DNA from 3 places in the Paenarthrobacter sp. TE3676 genome. Region 2 is predicted to be linked to each of the others. Evidence: riboswitches for the same ligand, from Rfam matches in the RefSeq annotation. Region 2 holds a riboswitch; each other region holds the start of a gene.
What was found. A riboswitch is a leader RNA that binds a small molecule or an ion and turns the genes downstream of it on or off. The one in region 2 is predicted to bind thiamine pyrophosphate.

Region 1: it holds a riboswitch for thiamine pyrophosphate, as region 2 does, so the genes downstream of both, thiC (phosphomethylpyrimidine synthase ThiC) here and thiO (glycine oxidase ThiO) in region 2, are expected to answer to the same signal.
Region 3: it holds a riboswitch for thiamine pyrophosphate, as region 2 does, so the genes downstream of both, thiD (bifunctional hydroxymethylpyrimidine kinase/phosphomethylpyrimidine kinase) here and thiO (glycine oxidase ThiO) in region 2, are expected to answer to the same signal.

The regions. Positions count from the first base shown of each region.
Region 1 is NZ_JBWBQU010000001.1:418,430-423,978, forward strand. It holds gene ACZ881_RS02040 (alpha/beta fold hydrolase) at 1-659, shown strand, start outside; gene thiC (phosphomethylpyrimidine synthase ThiC) at 642-2,510, opposite strand; TPP riboswitch at 2,506-2,613, opposite strand; gene ACZ881_RS02050 (amidohydrolase family protein) at 2,697-3,779, shown strand; gene ACZ881_RS02055 (VOC family protein) at 3,858-4,730, shown strand; gene ACZ881_RS02060 (hypothetical protein) at 4,832-5,269, shown strand; gene rpsP (30S ribosomal protein S16) at 5,505-5,549, shown strand, end outside.
Region 2 is NZ_JBWBQU010000001.1:25,535-31,083, reverse strand. It holds gene ACZ881_RS00170 (4a-hydroxytetrahydrobiopterin dehydratase) at 1-315, opposite strand, end outside; gene ACZ881_RS00165 (thiazole synthase) at 329-1,126, opposite strand; gene thiS (sulfur carrier protein ThiS) at 1,129-1,365, opposite strand; gene thiO (glycine oxidase ThiO) at 1,362-2,630, opposite strand; TPP riboswitch at 2,623-2,741, opposite strand; gene thiE (thiamine phosphate synthase) at 2,769-3,440, shown strand; gene ACZ881_RS00145 (ferritin-like fold-containing protein) at 3,471-4,139, opposite strand; gene ACZ881_RS00140 (RNB domain-containing ribonuclease) at 4,181-5,549, shown strand, end outside.
Region 3 is NZ_JBWBQU010000001.1:504,392-509,940, forward strand. It holds gene ACZ881_RS02485 (Rne/Rng family ribonuclease) at 1-2,687, shown strand, start outside; TPP riboswitch at 2,852-2,950, shown strand; gene thiD (bifunctional hydroxymethylpyrimidine kinase/phosphomethylpyrimidine kinase) at 2,941-4,491, shown strand; gene rplU (50S ribosomal protein L21) at 4,867-5,175, shown strand; gene rpmA (50S ribosomal protein L27) at 5,238-5,501, shown strand.

The DNA.
Region 1 (5,549 bases), 390 kb from region 2:
AGCAGCATGGCATGGCCCTTGCTTATGATGCACTCTTCCTCCGGCGGCACGGCTTTGACGCTATGGCCGAACCGGTGGAATCCAACGTGGCGGCGGACGTCGCCATTCTGATCAATGCGTTGGTCGATTCCGGCGGCGGTCACATCGTTGCCCATGAACAAGGTGCAATTTCCGCCATGCTGGCAGCCGTCGAGCGCCCGGACTTGGTGCACTCACTTTGCTTGGTAGAGCCGTCCTGTTTGTCCCTGACCGCTGAGCTTCCGGCGACTGCTTCCTATCGGGCCCTCATGGAACCGCTGTTCGACGTGCGAAACCAGCTCAACGACGCCGATTACCAGCGTGAGTTTTACCGGCGTGCTTTCTCCGCCGAGACCGGCGGACTGGACACTCCGGAGGCGCGGCGGTCAGCACACAGGCTCCGGCTCCAAGCACCGCCATGGGAAGCTCCGCTTCACATTGTGCCGGGCGTTCCCACGCTGGTTCTCACTGGCGGTTGGGAGCCCCTGTACGAGGAAATCGCCGGCTATCTCCAGGAGACCGGCGCCCTCCGCCGCGTGGCAGCGGGTGGACACCGGCCCCAGGATTCAGTTGATGGCGATCAGGCAATCCGCTCATTCATCGCGGACGTCGGACGAGCCATGTCAGCTCAGGCTTCCTGAACTGCTTCCGTTTAAGTTCGTTGGGACCTGAAGTTCCGGCAGGTAGACCTTTCCGCCGGAGGCCAGGAACTCCTCGCTCTTTTCCCGCATCCCGCTGTACATCCCGGCGATTGCGGCCTGCGACTCTGCCGAACCATACTCGTCACGGATGTCCTGGCTGATGCGCATCGAACAGAACTTGGGGCCGCACATGGAGCAGAAATGCGCGGTCTTCGCTGGTTCGGCGGGCAGGGTCTCGTCGTGGAAGGATTCTGCCGTGACCGGGTCAAGGGACAAAGCGAACTGGTCCCTCCAGCGGAACTCGAACCGTGCCTTGGAAAGAGCATCATCACGCTCATGGGCCCCCGGATGTCCCTTGGCGAGGTCCGCTGCGTGAGCCGCGATCTTATACGTGATGACACCGGTCTTGACGTCGTCCTTGTTGGGAAGCCCCAGATGCTCCTTGGGGGTCACGTAGCAGAGCATCGCGGTGCCGTAGCGGGCAATTTCCGTGGCGCCGATTGCTGACGTGATGTGGTCATAGCCGGGGGCGATATCGGTAACCAGCGGCCCCAACGTGTAGAACGGCGCACCCTTGCAGAGTTCCTGCTGACGCTCCACATTTTCCCGCACCAGATGGAAGGGAATGTGCCCGGGTCCCTCCACCATGACCTGGACGTCGAAATCCCACGCCCGCTGCGTCAGCTCCGCGAGCGTATCAAGCTCGGCGAACTGCGCGGCGTCGTTGGCGTCGGCGATGGAACCCGGGCGGAGACCGTCACCCAGGGAGAATGCGACATCGTATTTGGCGAAGATTTCGCACAACTCGTCAAAGTGCGTGTAGAGGAAGTTCTCCTGGTGGTGTGCCAGGCACCATCCGGCCATAATCGATCCGCCGCGGGAAACGATGCCCGTGACGCGGTTGGCGGTCAAGGGCACGTACCTCAGCAGAACGCCAGCGTGAATGGTCATATAGTCCACACCCTGCTCGCATTGCTCGATCACGGTATCGCGGAAGATCTCCCACGTCAGCTGGTTGGCCTCCCCGTTTACCTTCTCAAGTGCCTGGTAAATAGGCACTGTTCCGATCGGAACGGGCGAGTTGCGGATGATCCACTCGCGAGTGGTGTGGATGTCATCTCCGGTGGAGAGGTCCATCACCGTGTCAGCGCCCCACTGGGCTGCCCACTGCAGTTTGTCCACTTCCTCTGCAATGGAGCTGGTGACTGCCGAGTTGCCGATGTTGGCGTTGATCTTGACCAAGAATGCCTTGCCAATGATCATCGGCTCGGATTCAGGGTGGTTGATGTTGTTCGGAATAATTGCCCATCCCGCGGCGACTTCGCTGCGGACCAGCTCAACGTCACAGTTCTCCCGCAACGCAACGAACTGCATCTCCGGAGTCACGACGCCTTGTTTCGCGTAGTGCATTTGCGTGACGGTCTTACCCGCGACGGCGCGGCGCGGCACCGGTTGCGCACCCTTCCACTCCGCTGACGCGGCTCCACGCCGAACCGCGGACTTACCGTCGTCGAGCAGGTTCCTTTCCCGCCCCGAATAAGCCTCCGTGTCTCCGCGGGATTCGATCCATGGTGCACGGAAAGGCTCCAGGCCCACCACGGGATCGCTTCCGGGGCCCGCTGTTCGGTATACCTGCAGAGGTTTGTTTGCTTGCCCATTGGGAGAAGGCTCCAAGGCGATCTCCGTGACGGGGACCCGTATGCCGTTACCTGGATCTTCCAGCCAAGCCAACGAATGGGACTTCAGGGATTGCGTTACAGTTTCCGCCGTATTTTGGACAGTATTGGTCTGGTTTTGGCCCGTGTTGATCTGGTTTTGAACAGGGCTGTGCTGTGTTTCTGTGGTGCTCAAGGGAATACTCACTTCCTTCGCCGGCATTACCCGGACAGGTTCAACGGTCGCAGACTGCGTCAGTCCGATCTCAGCCCCTGCAGGGGCCCCCGTGTGGTCGTAGACGAAGCTACCACAGCTCCCGACGGGCTCCCAGTCACATGCAGGCACCAGGCTCCAACACGCCGCCCCCGCTACGCTTTTGCCATGGCCAACATCATCGAATTCAGCGGACCTGCGCTCGTATCGGCAGACGAAGAGCGCCATGGGCTGTGGTCCGTAGACGGCATACTGACGTTTGAGCGTCCCGGTGCGACGCCGGACAGGATATTGGATGGCTGGGTCCTGCCAGGTTTGGTTGATGCCCACTGTCACATCGGACTCGGCCTTGGAGGAGCGGTGGATGAACAGGCAACGCTCGCCCAGGCCCAAGCAGACCTCGACGCCGGAACGCTGCTGATCCGCGATTGCGGATCGCCCGCCGACACCCGCTGGGTGCAGCAACGAACGGACCTGCCGCGACTGATCAGGTCGGGTCGGCATATCGCCCGGAGTCGGCGTTATCTTCGCGGTTTGGGTCATGAAATTGAGCCGCGGGAACTAGTGGAAACGGTCCGAAAGGAAGTCCGTGACGGAGATGGCTGGGTAAAACTTGTGGGCGACTGGATCGATCGCGGCGTTGGAGACCTCGCTGCCTCGTTCCCCGCGAAGACCGTCAAGGAAGCCATTTCCGCGGCCCATGATGAGGGAGCAAGGGTCACCGCGCATTGTTTCGGCGAGGACACCATCGATGACATGCTCGACGCCAATATCGACTGCATAGAGCACGCCACCGGACTCCTTCCGCGGCACCTTCCCCGTTTGGTGGAACAGTCAGTGCCCATCGTCCCCACCCTGGTCAACATCGCTACCTTCCCGGATATCGCAGCCCAGGCAGCGCCGAAGTTTCCGGAGTACGCGGACCACATGATGCGTCTCTGGGAGCGTCGTCGCGAGCGTGTGCTGGAGGCCTTCGAAGCGGGGGTTTCCGTCTATGCCGGTACCGACGCCGGTAGCGTGATCAAACACGGCAGGATTGCGGACGAAATGATGGAACTCCACGACGCCGGCCTTCCGCCGGCGGCGGTCCTGCACGCCGCCGCCTGGGGCGCCCGTGAGTGGCTGGGAGTCGAGGGCATCAGCGAAGGCGCAAGTGCCGACGTCGTGCTGTGCAGTGACGATCCGCGCCGTCATCCGGGTACCATCGCGGCGCTCAAACATGTCGTGCTCAGGGGTAATGTCGTTCGTTAGGAATAAATTGAAGCTTCAAGTAATTTAGATAGGTAAGAAGGTGCCGATGCGCGGCCACCTCAGAACCGGGAGCTTCACATGACCTCATCATTCAGCCAGGATCTTCTGCCTGCCGAACTCACCATGGGCAGCGTCATGCTCAAGGTGGGCGACATGAAGGTCATGAGCGACTACTATCAGCGAGCACTTGGCCTGGAAGTCGTGGCTGAGCAGGATGGTGGCCTGTACCTCGGACGCGTAGCCAAGCCCGTTGTCCACCTTGCCCCCGCTGCGGGACTGCAGATTCCCGGGCGGGGAGAGGCCGGTCTGTTCCACACAGCAATCCTGTTCCAGGATCAGCCGTCGCTGGCCGCGACTATTGCTACGGCGGCGGAGTACGAACCTCGTGCTTTCGCAGGCAGCGCCGACCACCTGGTGAGCGAAGCGTTCTACTTCACTGACCCCGAAGGCAACGGAATTGAGCTTTACTACGACAAGCCGCGTGAGCTCTGGCAGTGGGACGGCAGCAATGTTGTGATGGACAATGTGGCCTTGCCCCCGCAGCGCTTCCTCCAGCAGCACCTGAGTGAAGCTGCCGTGACGGGTCAACGCGAGGCCGCTGCCGGGATCGGGCACGTGCACCTGCAGGTGGGTGACGTCGAAACTGCGCAAAAGTTCTATGTGGAGACCCTCGGCTTCGAGCGGACCGCAGGCTGGCATGGCCAGGCGTTGTTCGTTTCCGCCGGCGGCTACCACCATCACATGGCCATGAACGTCTGGAACAGCCGCGGTGCCGGCCCCCGAAAGGACACGCTCGGACTCGGGGAGGTTCTGATCGAAGTGCCCGGAAGTGACGACGTCGCAGCGTTGGCGGATCGCCTGAAGGTTGCAGGAGTGCAGCATCAGCACACCGGGGCTGAGCTTCAGTTTGAGGACCCGTGGCGGAACAAGCTGCGGGTTGCCGTCCGCTAGCAGCTTGCCGCTTCTCCTGCACTAGGCTGGGCAGTGACGGCACGGAGCCATTCGGATTCGCGCCGCCGCCCCGTCAGCACGAAGGAATGAGAGTACTCTCCATGGGCTTTGCCGAAATTTTTGTAGCCACCCACGATGAAGCACTCAAGCGGGCAGCTGCCCTTGAAAAGGGTGCCGATGTAACCGGCCCCGCCGTGAGGATTGAGGGAATCACCGACTTCGAGGTGGAGCAGTTGGGCGACCTCGCAGGACAAGCTGTCCACGCCGCCGGAGCTGACTATGAGCTTGCCCTGGTTGATGTCACCAGTGATGCCCTTCTTGGGGTTCCTGAAGCCATGGTGAGGGCGTTGGCCGAACTGCTCACCTATGAAAGCGAAGGCGACGCGAACGTCCTCGATGACGTGGCTGCTGCCTGGGCCGCGCAGGACGATATGCCGTTTGATGCAGCCCGATCGCGCCAGTACGTCCAGCAGTTGGCCGCCCTCGCCACGGACGTCGAAAAGGCGGAACGCTCCGGACTCTTCGTCTGGTCTGAATGATGCATTGACGCGGACCACGCGGCACGTTTTATTCGGGGGAGTGGGCAAGAACACGCCGCTCGACGTGGGCTGAGTCGTATTTGCTCCAGGCATCTGGCACAATAGACAGGTACTCGATCGGTGCGGCCCCTCTCTCCGTGCTCGTATCTTGTCCTTCGAACCGTCAAGTATGGCCCGCCCCACGGGTGCAAAACGTCGGGTTCACCTCGTTTCAGAAACAGGAGTGACCACAAAAGTGGCCGTAAAGATTCGCCTTAAGCGCTTCGGTAAGATGCGCGCA
Region 2 (5,549 bases):
AGGCTGCGCAGCTGCGCCTACCTTTGCGGCCGCTTCGCTCACAGCGGTGGCAGCGGCAACGTCACGTTTGGTCACTTGGTCGCCCGCATCGTGGGACACGTAGCGGAGAAAAACCCTGTTGTAGCGCCACTCCAGATCCGGATGATGATTTTGGTCCTCGGCGATCTCTCCAACCGCGGCGATGAGCGCTAGCGCGTCCGCCGCCGTCGAGGTTTTATATACACTCACCAGGCCACCCTGGTACTTCCAGTCCGGAAGGTCCCCGAGGGCATCATTGATGGCTGCTTCAGTCAGTTGGTCTTCCGTGCCTGCCATGACTGCTCCTTCATCAGAGGAACTCTGCCCGGCCCTCCATCGCCGAGGATGCGAGCGCGTGCTCCCGCCGCGGGATCCGGCCCGCCTGCTTGGCCAGCCTACCGGCGATCACAGCGTGTTTGAAGGCCTCGCCCATCTGCACCGGGTTTTGCGCCCGCGTTACGGCGGTGGCAAGCAGGACGGCGTCGCAGCCCAGTTCCATGGCAAGGGCGGCATCGGAGGCTGTCCCGATCCCCGCATCGAGGACCACGGGTACGGAGGCCCGGGAAACGATGAGCTCAATGTTGTGCGGATTCAGGATGCCAAGGCCGGTCCCGATGGGCGATCCCAAGGGCATCACGGCTGTTGCACCCAGGTTCTCGAGCCTGAGCGCGAGTACGGGATCGTCATTGGTATAGGCGAATACCTTGAAGCCTCGGTTCACCAGCTGCTCCGTTGCATCCACCAGTTCCACGGCGTCTGGAAGGAGCGTGTGTTCGTCCGCGATGACTTCCAGCTTCACCCAATGGGTCTCAAGTGCTTCCCGGGCCAGTTCAGCAGTCATCACGGCGTCCTTGGCCGTGAAACAACCAGCAGTATTGGGCAGCACGCGGATGTCATGGTCCACCAGCAGCTGGAACAGCGAGCCCGTTTCGGCGGGCGAATAGCGACGCATCGCCACTGTGGTGAGCTCCGTCCCTGAAGAGAGGAGCGCTGCTCCCAAGCCATCGAGGCTCGGCGCGCCTCCGGTACCCATGATGAGGCGGGAACCGAATTCGACGCCGTCGATCACCAGTGCGTCGGTGCGAACGTCAACGTTTGCTGTTGTCATGATTAGCCTCCCTGGACTGCTGTTACGAGTTCAAGTTCGTCTCCGTCGGAGAGCGCTGTCACGGCCCATTGGCTGCGCGGCACCACCTCGGAATTGCGTGCGACAGCGACTCCCAGCTTGCCGCCGTCGGCCGCTTGTCCGCGAGGGTCCAAGGCGCGACCGGTGACGGCCGTGACGAGGGTACTGACGGATGCGTCGTCAGAGACTGCGTGGTCGGTTCCGTTCACTTTGATGTTCATGCTGTTTCCTTGGTGGTGGTTCGTGCTGCTGGTGTGAGTGTTCGGGCAACAGGGGCGTTGCCCACGAAACGATGGGGCAGGAAGGGGGCCCACCGGGAGTCTGTGGAGCCTTTGAGGAGTTCCCCCACGATCTTGGCGGCCACCGGAGTCAGGAGGACTCCGTGGCGGAAGAATCCTGTGGCAACCACCAGGCCGTCGATGTCACCGTTGGAAACACCGACCCGTCCGAGCAGTGGAGCGTTGTCCGGAGTTCCGGGCCGGGCGCGGGCGGTTGCTTCAAGGAGTTCCAGTTCAGCCACTGCGGGGACCAATACTTGGGCGTCCCTCAGCAATTGGTAAACGCCACCCGCCGAGACCGCGTTGGAAGAGGCTGACAACCCGTCTTCGCGTTGCGTGGCTCCAATCACCACAGTTCCGTCGTCCCGGGGCACGATGTAAACCGGCACCCCGCGAACCATCCCGCGAATCGTTGATGTGACCAAGGGCCGCAGGTGATCGGGGACGCGAAGCCGGAGGATGTCCCCGTAGACCGGCCTTACGGGAAGCCTGAGGCCTTCAGGAAGACCGGAGAGTTGGGACGCCCCGAGCCCGTTGGCCACCACCGTTTCTCCGGCGTGAACGGTGACTCCTGAGTCCAGCGCCACGCCTGTGACACGCCCGCCTTCCCACAGCAAACCGCGCGCCCTGTAAGCAATGGCGAATCCGTCATCGGCTCCCGACACCCAGGAACTGTCATTGGGCGAATGGGCTGCCAGTCCTGCCAGGAGGCATGCCGCGAGTTTCCTTGGATCGACTTGGTGGTCGGCAGGTATATCGAAAGCACAGGAGATCTGCGGGCTGAGGAGCGGCTCCCGTTGCCTCGCGTCCCGCAGAGCGATAGGTTCGACTTCCAGGCCAGCCGCAAGCTGGACCGACCTTAAGTCTGCGAGCGCCCGGCGGTCGGCTGCGTCGGCACCCACGGCGAGGGTCGGCGTCGTGCGATATCCGTTGTCCTCTGCGCCTTGATGCAGGCCGTCCACGAAGGAGGGCCAGAGCTGGGAAGACTCAAGCATTAACTCAAGAAGGTCTTCTTCCTGGTAATGGAGTTCGCTGACGGGTGCAAGCATGCCTGCCGCTGCGAAGGACGCGCCGGAAGCGGGAGCGGGGTCGATCAGCGCAACTGAACGGCCCAATCGCCGGGCTTCGTGAGCGATGCCGAGGCCGATGACGCCGCCACCAATGACGGCAACGTCTGTCTGGAGGCGGGTATGGCGGGAATCTGCCATTCGTTTCCTTCCCTACGCCGGTACTAGCCGGATCAGGTCAAGCGGTCGGCGCTGAAGCCCTCTCAGCCGGACAGTCATATGACGAATGTCGCGGCTCCCGCAGTACGAGCCCAGTTTAGAGGAACTACTCTGGTTCCCATGACTCAGCCTGACGCTCTTGCCTCCGCCCGCCTTTACCTGTGCACCGATGCCCGTAAGCAGCAGGGCGATTTTGAGGACTTTGTGGACGCCGCTTTCGAAGGCGGCGTGGACATCATCCAACTCCGCGACAAGACGCTGGAAGCTGCCGAGGAACTGGAGATGTTGACCGTCCTGCGGAGCGTCGCACAACGGCACGGACGGCTTTGGGCTGTCAACGACCGGGCCGATGTTGCCAGCATTTCCGGGGCTCCCGTGTTCCACATCGGGCAAAAGGACCTGCCCCTGACTGCAGCCCGGACCCTCCTGCCGAACGCCACCGGCATAGGCCTCTCCACCCACACAACCGAACAAATCGATGCCGCTGTGGCCACCTCCCAAGGGCCCCTGGGACTGGACTATTTCTGCGTGGGTCCGGTCTGGGCAACACCCACCAAACCCGGTCGCGCTGCTGTCGGTTTGGACCTGGTCACATATGCCGCAGAAGCGGTCAAGCGCTCGGGCGACGGTGTGACCCTCCCTTGGTTCGCCATTGGTGGCATCGATCTCAGCAACGTTGAACAGGTTGTGAAAGCGGGCGCCGGCCGGATCGTGGTGGTCCGCGCCATCACAGCGGCACCGGACCCGACGGCGGCGGCCAAGTCGCTGCTGGAAGCCTTGGATTCCGTCTAGGGAAGCCGGAGGTTCCGCGCGATCCGCGGGCTAGGCGGTCAGGCCGAGGCCAGTCATCCGGCGGGCGTGCTTTTCGGCGAGCTCCGTCGTCAGCCTTTTCGCCGCGGCACGCGCGTCCCCGCCGCTTTTCAGCATCGGCCCCAGCAGGGGGTGTTCCATGCCCACGCGTTGCGCCTGCGTCAGCGCTTCCCCCACCAAGCGGCGGCCCCACAGCGCCAATCGCGAAGCGAGGCGCGGGTCATCTGCCAAGGCCCGCCTGAGCAGGACGCGAAGGACTTCCGTGGCCTGATCGGGTGAAGCAACGCGCTCAACGAAATGCTGCGTTGTCGGGTCGAGGAACATCGAGACAGCCCTATAGAAATCCGATGACACAGTATCGATGACATAGGCCTTCATCACGGATTCGAACCAGTCCCCCGGCTTGGTGCGCTCGTGGAAGTGATCGAAGGAGCGCTGAAACGGCAGCATGGCACGTTCGGGATCCAGACCCATCTCCGACAGGCGGTCGTTGAGGAGGGCGAAGTTTCCGTAGGCCCCCACTGCGATCTTCGCGAGCACGGACCTGTCGTGAAGCGTGGGTGCATAGCGGGAATCCAAGGAGAGCCGCCCGAAGGCGGACAGTTCGCCATACGCCATGGCTCCAAGCAACTCCGCTGAGAGTTGCCCGGCATAGGCTGCGGCGTCCGGGGAAGTGCCCATGATCCAAGACTATCGGCCCATTTCGGGCTAACCTGATTTTCGTGTCACATCATCGGATTGCGCCCAACGTCGACGACTCGTCGGACCAGCTCGCCTCGGCCCTCGCCGCCCTGAGGACGGAGCTGGAACTCCCCGGCGAATACCCGGCAGAAGCTGTGGAGGAGGCACGGGAAGCGGTGGAGGCCCTTGAGCTGCCGGCCCAGGACCTGCGGGATATTCCTTTTGTGACCATCGACCCCGCGACGTCCACCGACCTGGACCAGGCTCTGTTCATTGAACGGGCCGGTGATGGATACAAGGTCCTCTATGCCATCGCCGATGTGCCTTCCTTCGTGGCTCCCGGCGGCGCGCTTGATACCGAAACGCGTCAACGCGGGCAGACGTTCTACGCCCCTGACGGGCGGATCCCGCTGCATCCGGAGGTCATCAGTGAGAACGCGGGAAGCCTGCTGGCCGACCAGGATTGCAGCGCGTTCGTTTGGGATTTCGACCTGGACGGGAAAGCTGAAATTTTGGCCGTCACCGTTGCCCGTGCGACTGTGCGCAGCAGGGCAAAGCTGAGCTACAAGGGCGCACAACAGCAGATCGACGACGGTACTGCCCCGCCGGTTCTCCAGCTACTCAAAGAAGTGGGACTGAAGCGCGTCGACCTGGAACGTCAACGCGGCGGCGCAAGCCTCAACATGCCGGAACAGGAAATAGTCCAGGCGACTGACGGCGGCGGGTACAGAATCGCAGCGGCACCGTCCCTGCCGGTTGAGGATTGGAACGCGCAGATCTCCCTCATGACCGGCATGGCCGCCGCGCAGATGATGCTCGATGGAAAAGTGGGCATCCTGCGCACCATGCCCGCACCTGATGATCGGTCACTGCTCCATTTCAAGCGGCAGACCACTGCCCTCGGCAAACCCTGGGACGGACGGGTCAGCTACGGCGAATACCTGCGGACCCTGGATGCATCCGATCCCAAACAACTTGCCATCCTGCATTCGGCCGGCACGTTGTTCCGCGGTGCAGGCTACACGCCCTTTGACGGTGATGTTCCGGCCAATGTGATCCAGGCAGCTATCGGGGCTCCCTATGCCCACACCACAGCACCCTTGCGGCGCCTCATTGATCGCTTTGTCCTGGTGATTTGCGAAGCCCTCAGCAATAACCAGGACATTCCGGCATGGGCGCGGGAAGCCCTCCCGTCGTTACCCGAGATCATGGCATCCTCGGATCAGTTGGCCGGACGCCTCGAGCGGGCGGCTTTGGACACAGTGGAAGCGGCGCTCGTCGCCAACCACATCGGCCAGGAATTCGAGGCTGTTGTCATTTCCGGGTCCAAACCCTCCAACGGAGCTGCCCGTGGAAACGGAAACGGCAATGGAAACGGCAACGGCCCCTTTGGCGTCGTGCAAATCGCGG
Region 3 (5,549 bases), 480 kb from region 2:
CTGCAACGTCCACCTCCCTGTTCATGGAGCCGGTTTCCATCACCTCCATGATCTTCCAGGCCCCGGACCTCACCACAGTTCCCCGCGTCGCCGCGGTGGAAGAGAAGGCTGAGGAGCCCGAAGAAGAAACCGAAACTACCACTGAAGGCGAGCTGGAAGACGCAGGTAGTCGCCGGCGTCGCAGGAGCCGCGGCCGCCGTGGCCGCCGTGGAACCGAGCGGGACGAGAACGAGACCGAGGATGGCACCGAGTCCGAGGACGAGGAAGCGCCGGTAGTAGAAGCCCTCGAAGAAGGTGTCACGTCTCGGCGCAGGCGTCGTCGCCGCCGTGGAGACCAGGATCTTGAACTGACCGGCGGCTCGGATGATGATCCGCCCAACACAGTCACCCGTGTCCGCGCGCCGCGCCCCATCACGGAGACAGCACCCTCCAACCGCGTTACCGGCGTCAAGGGATCCACCAGGCTGGAGGCCAAGAAGCAGCGCCGACGCGAGTCCCGTGAAACCGGACGCCGCCGCCAGGTCATCACCGAGGCTGAGTTCCTTGCTCGCCGCGAGTCGGTGGACCGCCAGATGATCGTCCGCCAGCGCGACGACAGAATACAGATTGGTGTCCTGGAAGACGGTGTGCTTGCTGAGCACTTCGTGTCCAAGACCCAGCAGGACTCCCTGATCGGCAACGTGTACTTGGGCAAGGTCCAGAACGTGCTGCCGTCCATGGAAGCTGCGTTCGTGGACATCGGACGGGGCCGTAACGCCGTCCTGTACGCCGGTGAAGTCAACTGGGACGCAGTCAACCTTGAAGGCCAGCCGCGCCGGATCGAGAACGCCCTGAAGTCCGGCGACTCCGTCCTGGTCCAGGTCACCAAGGACCCCGTGGGACACAAGGGTGCCCGCCTTACCAGCCAGATCTCCTTGCCGGGCCGCTACCTGGTGTACGTACCCGGTGGTTCCATGACCGGCATCTCACGCAAGCTGCCCGACGTCGAGCGCAACCGCCTCAAGCGCATCCTGAAGGACCGCCTGCCGGAGAACGCCGGTGTCATTGTTCGCACAGCAGCCGAGGGCGCTTCGGAGGAAGAGCTCACCCACGACATCAACCGTCTGCGTGCGCAGTGGGAAGGCATCGAAGGACAGGCCTCGTCCACCAAGGTCCTGGCTCCGGAACTGCTCTACGGCGAACCTGACCTCACCATCAAGGTGGTCCGTGACGTCTTCAACGAGGACTTCTCCAAACTGATCGTCTCCGGCGACGACGCCTGGGACACCATCGAGGCTTACGTGACATACGTTGCCCCTGATCTGGTGGGCCGCCTCGAAAAGTGGACCAAGGACCAGGACATCTTCGCCGCGTGGCGCATCGACGAGCAGATCCACAAGGCCCTGGAGCGGAAGGTCTTCCTGCCTTCCGGCGGTTCGTTGGTCATCGACCGCACCGAGGCCATGACTGTAGTGGACGTCAACACCGGCAAGTTCACCGGCAGTGGCGGAAACCTTGAAGAAACAGTCACCAAGAACAACCTGGAAGCGGCCGAGGAAGTTGTTCGCCAGCTTCGTCTGCGCGATATCGGCGGCATTATCGTCATTGACTTCATTGACATGGTCCTTGAATCCAACCGCGACCTCGTCCTCCGCCGCATGGTGGAGTGCCTCGGACGGGACCGCACCAAGCACCAGGTGGCCGAAGTAACGTCGCTGGGCCTGGTCCAGATGACGCGCAAGCGCATGGGTACCGGCCTCCTTGAGGTCTTCGGTGAGCAGTGCGAGCACTGCGCTGGCCGAGGTGTCGTCACGCACGACGAGCCCGTTGAGCACCGACGCGCCAACGTAGTGGCTGCTGAACATCACCGCCCGCACACGGAAGCGCAGCAGCCTGCTGCGCGGACCGAACGCAAACGCCGCCGCGGCAAGGGCGGGGGACCGGCTGTTGCCGAAGCTCCCGCGCAGGTCCACACCACCACGTCCGCCCCGGTCGCAGCATCCACCACGGCTGAACCGCAGGATCCTGCCCGGATAGCCAAAGCCGAGGCAACCAGGGCCGCCCTGGCGACGATTGCCGCTGCAGCGCACGCCGCACACCTGCACGACGACGAAGTTCACCGTGCAGAGGAGGAAGCGCGGGCGGCAGGCCGGCACGAGCCGGACGGAAGCCCTACAGCCGGCACCGCCGCCAGTAGTGAAGCAGGCAGCGGCGAAGCAGGGGCTTCAGCCCGCGATGCTGCAAGCAGGGAAGCAGCAGTCCAGGAAGCAAGATCTACTCCCGTACTGCGCTTCGGCGGGGAAGAAGTTGCCTTGCCGTTCGTTGAGCACCACGAGGAACCGCAGGCAGCCAAGCCTGCGATGAGCCTGGATCTGCTGGCCGAAGCGTTTTCGCACCTCGGTGCGGCTCCGGCACCCGAGCAGGAAGCCGCTCCGGTTTCAGCCCCGAAGGCTGCTTCTCCGGCACGGACTGCTGAGGAAGATCCCGAGGCTGTTTCAGCCTCGCGTGGTCGTCGTGGTCGCCGTAACCGGAGTGCCAGCAGGGCCCAGGGCGCGGCCAATGAAACCAGCGTTGAACACCATGAGGCGACAGCGTCGGCCACCCGGGGTTCGGCCCATGAGGCCAAGGCGCCTGTGGAACCGGCCAAGAAGCTACCAAAGGATGAGCCCATCATCCTCGGCGTTGGAGTTCCTGCTTCCGAGCTCTAATCGCGGCGAATAAGTTGAAGAGGGCCCTGCGCTATGCCAAACGGCGGGTAGCGCGGGGTCCTTTTGCGTCCGCTCTGCAAGCCACGCACAGGCTGCGTTCAGAGTCACATCCGGGCGTCGGTGTGGCCCGGTTCCCGCGGCGCGTTGCTTCCCGGCTACGCTTGGGGACTGACACGGGGTGCCGGGCGTTGGGCCAGGCTGAGATCCAAACCCGTTGAACCTGTCCGGTTAGCACCGGCGAAGGGATGTCCTCATGACTGCATCATCATATTCATCGGTGTACCCCCTCGACGCTCCGGCTTCGGGCCGTCCAACCCCGCGCATTCTGAGCATTGCCGGCTCGGACCCTTCAGGTGGCGCCGGAATACAGGCGGACCTGAAGAGCATCGCCGCTTTCGGCGGGTATGGCATGGCTGCCATCACGGCCCTCACCGCGCAAAACACCAGGGAAGTCAGTGCCGTCCACGTCCCTCCCGCGCACTTCCTGCGTCAGCAACTGGAAGCCATTAGTGCCGACATCACCATTGACGCCGTCAAGATCGGAATGCTCGGCGACGCAGCCGTCATCAACGAGGTCCGGGGCTGGCTCGAAGAGGTGAGTCCCGCCGTCGTGGTCCTTGATCCGGTGATGGTGGCCACCAGCGGTGACCGGCTGCTGCGGGAGTCTGCTGAGAAGGCATTGCGTTCGCTGCTGCCTTTGGCCCACCTCATTACGCCGAACCTTCCTGAACTGGCCATGTTGCTGGGGGAGCCCGAGGCAACTGACTGGGCTTCGGCGCTGGACCAGGGCAAACGGCTGGCAGCGGAGTACGGAAACACGGTCCTGGTCAAGGGCGGCCACCTGCCAGCGCCGGAGTGCCCCGATGCGCTGGTGAACACGAGCGGGCTGCTGTCCCGGGACGTGATCGAAGTGGCAGGTCCCCGGGTTGCAACGCGGAACAGCCACGGTACCGGGTGCTCTCTGTCTTCCGCCTTGGCCACAGTCCAGGCACGAACCGGTGACTGGGAAGTTTCATTGCGGGAAGTCAAGCCGTGGTTGCTAGGGGCATTGCAGGCCTCTGACACCCTGCACGTGGGTCAAGGCAACGGGCCCGTGAACCACTTCCACCACTTCCAGCAGGCATCCACGCCGGGCGCTTTCGCTGCGGCGATGTGGAACGAAGCCGTCCCCGAACTCGAAGCGATTTACGGGCTCCCGTTTATTCAAGGACTTCAATCCGGCGAGCTGCCGGAACGTGACTTCAATTACTACCTTGCCCAGGACGCTCTCTATCTCAATGGGTATTCGAGGGTCCTCGCACGTGCGGGCGCCTTGGCGCCCACGGAGGAAGAACAACTGTTCTGGGCAAAGGCATCACAGCAGTGCCTGGAGGTTGAATCGGAGTTGCACAGGAACTGGCTGAGCACGCGGGAAGCCTCCACGGCAACCGGACCGGTTACCAAGTCCTACGTGGACCATTTACTGGCAACATCCGCCGCCGGCAGCTACGCCGTGGTGCTGGCGGCGATCCTGCCCTGTTATTGGTTGTACGCGGAGGTGGGTCAGCAGCTTCATACGGCATACGTAGACGCCGGCGCGCCTGCGGACCACGCATACGCGGACTGGTTGAAGACTTATGCCGACGAGGATTTCGCGGCGGCAACACGGAAAGCGATCAACTTCACTGCTGCCGCGGCCGTCGCGGCTTCTGGCACGGAGCGGACTGCGATGATGGATGCTTTCACTCAGTCCTGCCGCTACGAGACGGCGTTTTTCGATGCTCCCAGGCTGTTTGCCCAGGCTTCGTTCACGCGCGCTCAGTAGCTTTCCGGGCACGCACTTGAGGCCAATTGCGGCGACACGTCCGCGCGTCGCTGGCCGGATCGCGTTAATCTCGCTCAAACCCTGTAGGCTGTATGGGCACGGTGCCGGGAGAGTCCGTTACAACTGGTGATGCAAGTCACGAGGTAGCCTCCGGACCCGGCCTCATTTGCAGCTGAAGGTCAAACTAGCGTAATCTTGATCTTCGGTGCTTACGCCAACACTTGGGTTATGCCCCTTGGAATTGTTCATGGGATGACTCGCGGACTTCGATTCAGAAGTCCACGGCGTTGAGGCACAGCGCGAACCAGGGCTGATTCCGGTTCAAGGTTCCGCACGCAAATTTTGTAATAAACGTCGAGAGAAGTGAGTACCCAAGTGGTGTACGCGATTGTCCGCGCAGGCGGCCGCCAAGAAAAAGTTTCCGTTGGAGACTACGTAACGCTGAACCGCGTCCCCGGTGGAGCCGGTAGCACGCTTGAGCTGCCCGCATTGCTCCTGGTTGACGGCGAGAAGGTCACCTCCGCAGCTGCGGAACTGGCCAACGTCAAGGTCACGGCTGAGATCCTCGAGGACCTCCGTGGTCCGAAGATCGTCATCCAGAAGTTCAAGAACAAGACCGGCTACCGGAAGCGTCAGGGTCACCGTCAGGAACTGACCAAGATCAAGATCACCAGCATCGCGTAACTTTCGTTACCCGCTGTTCAGGTTTATCAGTTTCCCCAGAAATTTAGAGGCAGGCATTTCACATGGCACACAAAAAAGGCGCGAGTTCCACTCGCAACGGTCGTGACTCCAACGCTCAGTACCTGGGCGTCAAGCGTTTCGGTGGTCAGGTAGTTTCCGCTGGCGAGATCATCGTTCGCCAGCGTGGAACCCACTTCCACCCCGGTGCAGGCGTCGGTCGCGGTGGCGACGACACCCTGTTCGCACTGCAGGCCGGTGCGGTTGAGTTTGGTACTCGCCGCGGCCGTCGCGTAGTGAACATTGTTGCTGCTGCAGCTGCAGAGTAACTACAAGTTCTGAACCGGTGGAGCGGGCCAAACGGCCCGCTCCACCGT